Regions from separate parts of the Stenotrophomonas sp. STEN009 genome, predicted to be linked through region 1. Evidence: riboswitches for the same ligand, from Rfam matches in the RefSeq annotation. Region 1 holds a riboswitch; the other holds the start of a gene.
What was found. Region 1 has a riboswitch for glycine ahead of ACVOMM_RS07340 (trimeric intracellular cation channel family protein). Riboswitches for the same ligand answer to the same signal wherever they lie in the genome.

Region 1 (4,412 bases):
GCGGGAGCTGGACCAGGTGCTGGAGCGCTGGGCCGATATCCACGAGGGCCTGCTGCTGGACGTGGAAGTGCATGGCAGCCGCTAGATCGCCGTGCTGCTGAACCGCTTCCCCAGTTGCGGATGAAACATTTTGTGCTGCGCAGAAGCTGTGCTATCAATACATCCCATGAACGCAGCCGCTACCCGCTTTTACTGGTATTACTTTCCGAAGCCACTGGCGGAGGAAGGACTGCGCTCACCCTGAAGAAAGCTTCAGACGCATTCCCGAAAGCCGCCAGCGAACCTGGCGGCTTTTTTCATGCCGCCTCGCTGGGGACCCCCTACGTACCGGAGACCTCCCCCATGCCCCCCCATACCGACGACCTGCGCATCCGCACCATCGAACCGCTCACACCGCCTGCCCAGCTGCTGGCGATGCTGCCGTGTGACGATGAAGCCTCCGACACCGTCAGTGCATCGCGCGCGGCCCTGCACCAGATCCTGCATGGCCGCGACGATCGCCTGGCGGTCGTGGTCGGCCCGTGTTCGATCCACGATCCGAATGCGGCCATCGAGTACGCACAGCGCTTGAAGCCGCTGCGCGACGCGCTGGCCGGCGAGCTCGAGATCGTCATGCGCGTGTACTTCGAGAAGCCGCGCACCACGGTGGGCTGGAAGGGCCTGATCAATGACCCGGACCTGGACGGCAGCTTCCGGATCGACAAGGGCCTGCGCATTGCCCGCGGCCTGCTGCGCGACATCAACAAGCTGGGCCTGCCGGCCGGCGTTGAATTCCTCGACGTGATCTCGCCGCAGTACATCGCCGACCTGGTGGCATGGGGCGCGATCGGCGCACGCACCACCGAAAGCCAGGTGCACCGCGAACTGGCCTCCGGCCTGTCGTGCCCGGTGGGCTTCAAGAACGGCACCGATGGCAACGTCAAGATCGCGGCCGATGCGGTCGGCGCGGCCTCCAACCCGCATCACTTCCTGTCGGTGACCAAGCAGGGCGGCACCGCCATCGTTTCGACCACCGGCAACCCGGATTGTCATGTGATCCTGCGCGGCGGCAAGCAGCCGAACTACGACGCGGCCAACGTGGCCGACGCCTGCCAGGCACTGGCCAAGGCCAGGCTGCCGACGCGGCTGATGATCGATGCCAGCCATGCCAACAGCCTGAAAAACCCGGAAAACCAGCCGAAGGTGATCGAAGACATCGCCGTTCAGCTGGAGGACGGCGAACAGCGCATCGTGGGCGTGATGATCGAGAGCCATCTGGTGGGAGGCCGGCAGGAACTGGTGGAAGGCCAGCCGCTGGTCTACGGGCAGAGCATCACCGATGGCTGCATCGACTGGGACACCACCGTGACGGTGCTGGAGCGACTGGCTGCGGCCGTGCGCGCCCGTCGCGAAGTGACGGTGTCAGAAGCCGCCTGAGCGCGGCATGTGTGTGGATGGCGGCCTGCGCCTGCGGGGGTGCGGCCGCGATCAGGGCCGGTCGGAGTTGGAGACCGGCCCGTCCGCACCGGCGATGCGCCTGGCGCTGCGCATGAGCGACAGCGCCAGGTCCATCGCCGGGGTGGTGCAGGGCACGAAGGGGAGCGCCGGGCCACGCCCGGCGAACACGCCATCGTTCAATGCACTTCGTCGTGATACACGAACTTCGGCATTTCCCAGCGGTAATGGATCGCCAGCAGGCGCAGGGCGAAGCCGCCCGCCAGGCAGCACAGGATGGCCGTGGCATCGGACACGTTCCAGTGCAGCAGCAGCAGATAGGCGGCGCCGGTCAGCAGCGCGATGATCGCGTACAGCTCCTTCTGGAAAATCAGCGGCACTTCGTTGCACAGAATGTCGCGCAGCACGCCGCCGAACGCGCCGGTCAGCATGCCGGCGATCAGCACGATCGGCGTGGCATGACCGGCCTCGCGTGCGATCGAGCAACCGATCAGGGTGAAGGCGATCAGGCCCAGGCCGTCGAGCACCAGGAAGGTGCGGCGGAAGTGGTGCATCCAGCGTGCGACCCAGGTGGCGATCAGCGCCGCGCACACGGTGAAGCCGAGGTACTCGGGATGTTTGACCCAGCCCAGCGGATAGTGGCCAAGCAGGATGTCGCGCAGTGAACCACCGCCGAGCGCGGTAACGCAGGCGATCATGACCACGCCGAACAGATCCATGCGGCGGCGTCCCGCGGACAGTGCGCCGGTCATGGCTTCGGCGGAAATGGCAATCAGGTAGATGATGGACAGCAACATGGAACAGGCTCCGGACGCGGTGGGGCCGGCCATGCGCGGACGCCGCCATTGCCTGCGCAATGACGGGATGACGATGACCGGTGCCGCTCCCGCTGTCCTTTTGCCTGAGAGTTCAGCGGCGTAGGCCGCGTGCCCCTTCGGCGGATCGTGCCGGGCATGCCCGGTGACCTCTCTCCAGCTCGGCGAGTCGAATGCATGGTTGGTGGGATTCCAGCCCACCGGCCTGAGCGATCATGGGAGCCTGCGCCTTCGGCGGGCGCCAGCGCGGCGCCTCTCTCCTGCATTCGCGGGCAGTATATCCGCTGCGGTGCAGCACGGCATAATCCCGGCATGGCCCCGTCCCACCGCCCGTGGTTCCTGTACCTGCTCGAATGCCGCGATGGCAGCTACTACGCTGGCATCAGCACCGACGTGGACGCGCGTTTCGCCGCCCATCGCGCCGGTACGGGGGCGCGCTACACCCGGGCCCGCCCGCCGCTGCGCATCCTGGCCGTGCGCGAGTACCCGGACCGCTCCGCCGCTTCGCGCGCCGAGTGGCAGCTCAAACAGCTGCCGCGCGAGCGCAAGCTGGCGTGGTTGCAGGCATTGGATTCCTCATCTTTGTAGCGCCGTGCCCAGGCACGGCGCATCGCAGGCAGTCGCGACGCGACGTAGGGTCAGATCCCTTTCCGCAGGAAAGGGATCCGACCCCGTTGCAGACCTGCGCTACCGTTTCGGCCGCCGGTCATCCTGGTCATCGCCGAAGATGATGCGTGCGCTGCGCTGGTAGCTCCAATACGCCACCGCCCAGTTCAGCAGCACCACGATGCGGTTGCGGAAGCCGATCAGGAAGAACACGTGCGCGGCCAGCCAGAACCACCAGGCCAGCACGCCCGACAGCTGCAGGCGCCCCAGGTGCACGATGGCGGCCATGCGGCCGATGGTGGCCAGGTTGCCGTAGTCCGCGTACTTGAAGGGCCCGGGCTCCGGCCTGCCGTGCAGGCGTGCACGGATGACCTCGGCCACGTACTTGCCCATCTGCTTGGCGGCGGGCGCTACGCCGGGCACGGGCTTGCCGTTGGCCTGGTTCACCGCGGCCAGATCGCCGGCCACGAACAGTTCCGGATGCCCGGGCAGGGTCAGGTCCGGCTGCACCTGCACGCGCCCGGCACGGTCCAGTGGCACGTCCAGCGTGCGCGCCAGCGGCGAGGCGGCCACGCCGGCCGCCCACACCACGGTGCGCGCCGGCACGAACTGGTCACCCAGCGTGAAGCCCTGGCTGTCGATGTTGCTCACCGGCGTTCCGGTCAGCACTTCCACACCCAGCTTTTCCAGCTGCCGGCGCGCCTTCAGCGAGAGCACTTCCGGGAACGAGGACAGCACGCGTGGACCGGCTTCCACCAGGCGCACCTTGGCGCTGGCCGGATCGATGTGGCGGAATTCATTGCGCAGCGTATGGCGTGCAATCTCGGCCAGGGTGCCCGCCAGTTCGACGCCGGTCGGGCCGCCGCCGACGACGGCAAAGCTGAGCCACGCCGCCTTCCTGGCCGGGTCCGGTTCGGCTTCGGCGCGCTCGAACGCCAGCAGCAGCTTGCGGCGCAGGGCAATGGCATCGTCGAGGGTCTTCAGGCCGGGCGCATCATCGGCCCACTGGTCGTTGCCGAAGTAGGCGTGAGTGGCGCCGGTAGCCAGCAGCAGGCTGTCGTAGTCCAGCGTGCTGCCGTCGGCCAGCCGCACCTGGCGGAGCTGCCTGTCGATGGCCACGACCTCACCGAGCCGCACTTCCACGTTGCGCTGGTGGCCGAGGATGTGGCGCAGCGGTGCGGCAATGTCCGGCGCTGACAGGCCTGCGGTCGCCACCTGGTACAGCAGCGGCTGGAACAGGTGATGGTTGCGGCGGTCGACCAGGGTGATGCGGATGCGTTCGCGTGCCAGCGCACGGGTGGCCCAGAGGCCGGCAAAACCGCCGCCGACAACGACCAGGTGGGGAACGCGCTCACGACTCATCGACTCACTCCAGGGGGCATGGGGAACCGTCCGGCATCTTCGCACGGCGGCGGCCTGTCACGTCAGCGTGCGCGCGGATCGGCGATACTCGGATTCAGGCAACCGCCAGCGAGAGGCCCATGAGCGAACCGGAAAAGCGCATCGCCCTGTTGATCGACGCCGACAACGCGCCCGCATCGAAGATCGACGAAGTGC
Region 2 (4,412 bases), on a different contig from region 1:
GAAGGTCTTGTGCAGGTTCAGGTGGGAAACGTCCGAACCCCACTTGCCCGGCTTGGCCACGCCGACCAGGGCGTTCATGTTGGCACCGTCGGTGTACACCTGGCCGCCGTGCTTGTGGATGATCTCGCAGATCTCTACCACCTCCTCCTCGAACACGCCGTGCGTGGACGGGTAGGTCATCATGATCGCGGCCAGGCGGTCGCTGTACTTCTCGGCGTTGAGGCGGATGTCCTCGACATCGACGTTGCCGTTGGCATCGGTCTTGGTGACCACCACCTTCATGCCGCACATCTGTGCCGAGGCCGGGTTGGTACCGTGGGCCGAATCCGGAATCAGGCAGATGTCGCGATGCTCCTCACCACGCGAGCGGTGGTAGGCGCGGATCGCCAGCAGGCCGGCGTACTCGCCCTGTGCACCCGAGTTCGGCTGCAGGCTGACCGCATCGTAGCCGGTGCATTCGACCAGCATCGCTTCCAGCGACTCGATCAGTTCCTTGTAGCCCAGCGCCTGGTCGGCCGGCACCAGCGGATGGATCTGCGAGAACTCCGGCCAGGTCACCGGGATCATCTCGGCGGTGGCGTTGAGCTTCATGGTGCACGAGCCCAGCGGGATCATCGTGCGGTCCATCGCCAGGTCCTTGTCGGCCAGTGAGCGCAGGTAGCGCAGCAGTTCGTGCTCGCTGTGGTGCGTGTTGAACACCGGATGGGTCAGGAACGCGGACTGGCGCAGCAGCCCGGCCGGCAGCGCGTCGGCGGTGCTGGCATCCAGCGCATCCACATCGGCTTGGGCACCGAAGACGGCGGCCAGCGCAACCACATCGGCGCGGGTGGCGGTCTCGTCCAGGCTGATGCCGACCGAGTCGCTGTCGATCGCGCGCAGGTTGTAGCCGGCGGCGCGCGCCTTGGCGTGGATCTCATCGGCGTGCACACCGGTGACGTGCAGGGTGTCGAAGAAGTCGCCAGCAACCTGCACGCCGGCCTTGCGCAGTGCGGCGGCCAGGATCGCGGCCAGGCGGTGCGTGCGGCGGGCGATGCGGGTCAGGCCTTCCGGACCGTGGTAGACGGCGTACATCGAGGCCATCACCGCCAGCAGGACCTGTGCGGTACAGATGTTGGAGGTGGCCTTCTCGCGGCGGATATGCTGCTCGCGGGTCTGCAGGGTCAGGCGGTAGGCCGGGTTGCCCTGCGCATCGATCGAGACGCCGATCAGGCGGCCGGGCATCGAGCGCTTGTAGGCATCGCGGCAGGCCATGAACGCCGCGTGCGGGCCACCGAAGCCGAACGGCACGCCGAAACGCTGGCTGTTGCCGACCACGATGTCCGCGCCCCATTCGCCCGGTGCGGCGAGCAGGGTCAGCGCCAGCAGATCGGTGGCCACGGCGACCAGGCCGCCGCGTGCATGCACGGCCTCGACCAGTGCCCGGTAGTCGGCCACCTGGCCGAACGTATCCGGGTACTGCAGCAGCACGCCGAAGCTGTCCGCTTCCAGCGCTTCGGCCGGGGTGCCGACGCGCAGCACGATGCCCATGGGCTCGGCGCGGGTGCGCAGCAGCTCCAGGGTCTGCGGGTGCACGGCATCGTGCACGAAGAAGGTGTCCGACTTCGACTTGGCGGAACGCTTGGCCAGGGTCATCGCTTCGGCCGCTGCGGTGGCTTCGTCCAGCAGCGAGGCGTTGGCGATCTCCATGCCGGTCAGGTCGGCGCACAAGGTCTGGAAGTTGATCAGCGCTTCCATGCGGCCCTGCGAGATCTCTGCCTGGTACGGGGTGTAGGCGGTGTACCAGGCCGGGTTTTCCAGGATGTTGCGCAGGATCACGTTCGGCGTGTGGGTGCCGTAATACCCCTGGCCGATGAAGCTGCGCAGCACGGTGTTCTTGTCGGCGATCGCGCGGATCTTCGCCAGCGCCTCCACTTCGGTGATCGACTCCGGCAGCGCCAGCGCTGCCGGCGACTTGATCTTGGCCGGCACAATGGCATCGGTCATCGCATCCAGCGACGCGTGGCCGACGACGTCGAGCATCTGCGCGATCTCGGCGTCATTGGGGCCGATATGGCGCTCGACGAACGCACTGTGGTGCTCGAGCTCACGCAGGGAAGGGGTGTTCTGGGACATGGCGAAGGATCCGTCAGGAAAGGGCACACGCACGGGCACAAGCCGCCGGATGGCGGGCTGCGGGGCGCCCCTCTGTCCTTTTGCCTGAGAGTTTGGAAGCGCGGCTGGCCGCAGCTTCGTGCCCCTTCGGCGCCGGATCGAACCGGTCTCTCCAGAGTTGTGTTGCGGGTGGTATCGGGCCTGAGCGATTACGGGCGTTGCGCCTTCGGCAGCGGTGTTCCGCTTCTCCCACCGTGTTGCCCGCCGATTATAGCCGGTTATGGCCTGCTGCCGGGGCCGCCCGGGCAGGGCCGGCGCCTGAATGGCCGATGGCCCGGGGCGTGCGTTTTGTGCGGTGCTGCATGGCATCGGGCGCATTCCCCGCCTATCATGGGCGGATACCCGAATTCATCTGGCGCCGTCCCTGCTGCAGCGGGACCGGCGCCCGCCGTGCGTGCCGCGCATGGCCTTGCCGGACACCGTTCACATGACCGCCGCTGTTGCTCCGTCCACCCGTCGCATGGCCCTGCTGCTCGCGGGCCTGGCCATGTTCGGCCCGTTCTCCATCGACACCATTTTCCCGGCCTTCCCGCAGCTGGCCCAGCGCCTGGCGGTGGATGAGGTGGCCGTCCAGCAGACCATCAGCGTCTACCTGCTGTTCTATGGCCTGATGAGCCTGGCGCACGGGCCGCTGTCCGATGCCTGGGGCCGCAAGCGGGTGATCCTCGGTGGCCTGGTGGTATTTGCCGGGGCCTCGGTCGGCTGCGCGCTGTCCACTGACCTGCCGACCCTGCTGGCGTTCCGCGCGCTGCAGGGCCTGTCGGCGGGCGTGGGCATGATCGTCGGCCGCGCGGTGATCCGTGACCTGTACCACGGCCATGACGCCCAGCGGTTGATGAGCCAGGTCTCGATGCTGTTCGGCATCGCGCCGGCCATCGCCCCGATCATCGGTGGCTGGATTCTGCTCAGCGGTGCCGGCTGGCCGCTGATCTTCTGGTTCCTCGTGGTGTTCTCGCTGGTGCTGCTGGTGGCCACCGCGCGCTTCCTGCCGGAAACGCATCCGCCGGAGGCGCGGGTACCGCTGTCGCCGCGCGCACTGCTGCGTGACTATGTGCGCATCGGCTTCAACCCGCGTTTCCTGCGCCTGGCACTGGCCGGCAGCATCGGCTTCGGCGGCATTTTCCTGTACATCGCGTCCGCGCCGGTGTTCGTGATGCAGCACCTGCATCTGGGCGAAGGCGACTTCGCCTGGCTGTTCATTCCCACCATCGGTGGCATGACGGCCGGCGCGTTCCTGTCCGGGCGCATGGCCGGGCACACCACGCCGACCCGGCAGGTGACCATCGGCTTCTCCCTGTGCGCGCTGTCGACACTGCTCAACGTCGGCTACGTGGTGCTGGCGCCGCAGTTCGCGCTGCCGTGGGCGGTACTGCCCATTTTCCTGGGCGGCATGGGCATGGCGCTGATCTTCCCGATCCTGGCGCTGGCCGTGCTCGACATGTATCCGCACCAGCGCGGCCTGGCCTCGTCGCTGCAGGCCTTCGCGCAGCTGATGGTCAGCACCGTGGTGGCCGGCGTCGTGTCGCCCCTGCTCAGTGCCAGCCCGCTGCATCTGGCGCTGGGCCAGGCCGGCTTCTTCGCCGCCGGGTTTGTGTTCTGGTACTGGGAGCATCTGCGCGAGCGCACCGCCCAGGCGGCCTGCACGGAGGCGTGAGCCCACGGCGGCGACGGCTCGCGGGCTGCGTCGCGGCGCGCGCCAGGCGACGTGAAGCGGCGCAACGGCCGGGGTGCGCTATCCTTGCGCCCCCCACGCAGCGGTAGCGCCCATGTCCATCTCCTCCAAGATCCGCCGCGACCAGCGCCGCCGCAAGGAAGCGCAGGCCGCCAGCCGCGCCGCTGCGCAGGCTTCGCCCGTGGAGCCGCACGCCGAGCTGCGCGACCCGCAGCGCACCCTGCTGGCCGGTATCGTCCGGCGCGACGGCGAGTGGGTACTGGGCATGGATGGCCGCATTGCCGGGCAGACCCACAGCGCGGCACACGTGCTGGCGATGATCATGCAGGCGGGCGAGCTGCATGAGCGCAGCGGCACCCCGGTGCGACTGATGTATTCCGACGCGCTGCGCGACGCCGCGCAGGCCGAAGCGCAGGCACAAGGGCAGACGTTCGAGGAATTCAAATCCGCGCTGGCCGCGCAGCTGGCCGCGAAGAAGGGGTAGCGGCCGGGCCCGCCCCCCCGGCGCGGCGGGGGGGGGAAAAACCCCCCCCCGGGGCCCCGCCCCCCCCCGCCCAACAGCGGGGGGGGGGCGCGGCGCCCCCCCCCG

Region 2: it holds a riboswitch for glycine, as region 1 does, so the genes downstream of both, gcvP (aminomethyl-transferring glycine dehydrogenase) here and ACVOMM_RS07340 (trimeric intracellular cation channel family protein) in region 1, are expected to answer to the same signal.

What each region holds. Positions count from the first base shown of each region.
Region 1 is NZ_JBRRES010000011.1:39,000-43,411, reverse strand. Features, by position in the region: gene ACVOMM_RS07350 (hypothetical protein) at 1-85, shown strand, start outside; gene ACVOMM_RS07345 (3-deoxy-7-phosphoheptulonate synthase) at 343-1,416, shown strand; gene ACVOMM_RS07340 (trimeric intracellular cation channel family protein) at 1,614-2,231, opposite strand; glycine riboswitch at 2,314-2,419, opposite strand; glycine riboswitch at 2,433-2,522, opposite strand; gene ACVOMM_RS07335 (GIY-YIG nuclease family protein) at 2,562-2,837, shown strand; gene ACVOMM_RS07330 (NAD(P)/FAD-dependent oxidoreductase) at 2,937-4,217, opposite strand; gene ACVOMM_RS07325 (NYN domain-containing protein) at 4,337-4,412, shown strand, end outside.
Region 2 is NZ_JBRRES010000013.1:34,480-38,891, reverse strand. Features, by position in the region: gene gcvP (aminomethyl-transferring glycine dehydrogenase) at 1-2,112, opposite strand, end outside; glycine riboswitch at 2,175-2,277, opposite strand; gene ACVOMM_RS08200 (multidrug effflux MFS transporter) at 2,579-3,805, shown strand; gene ACVOMM_RS08195 (hypothetical protein) at 3,918-4,307, shown strand.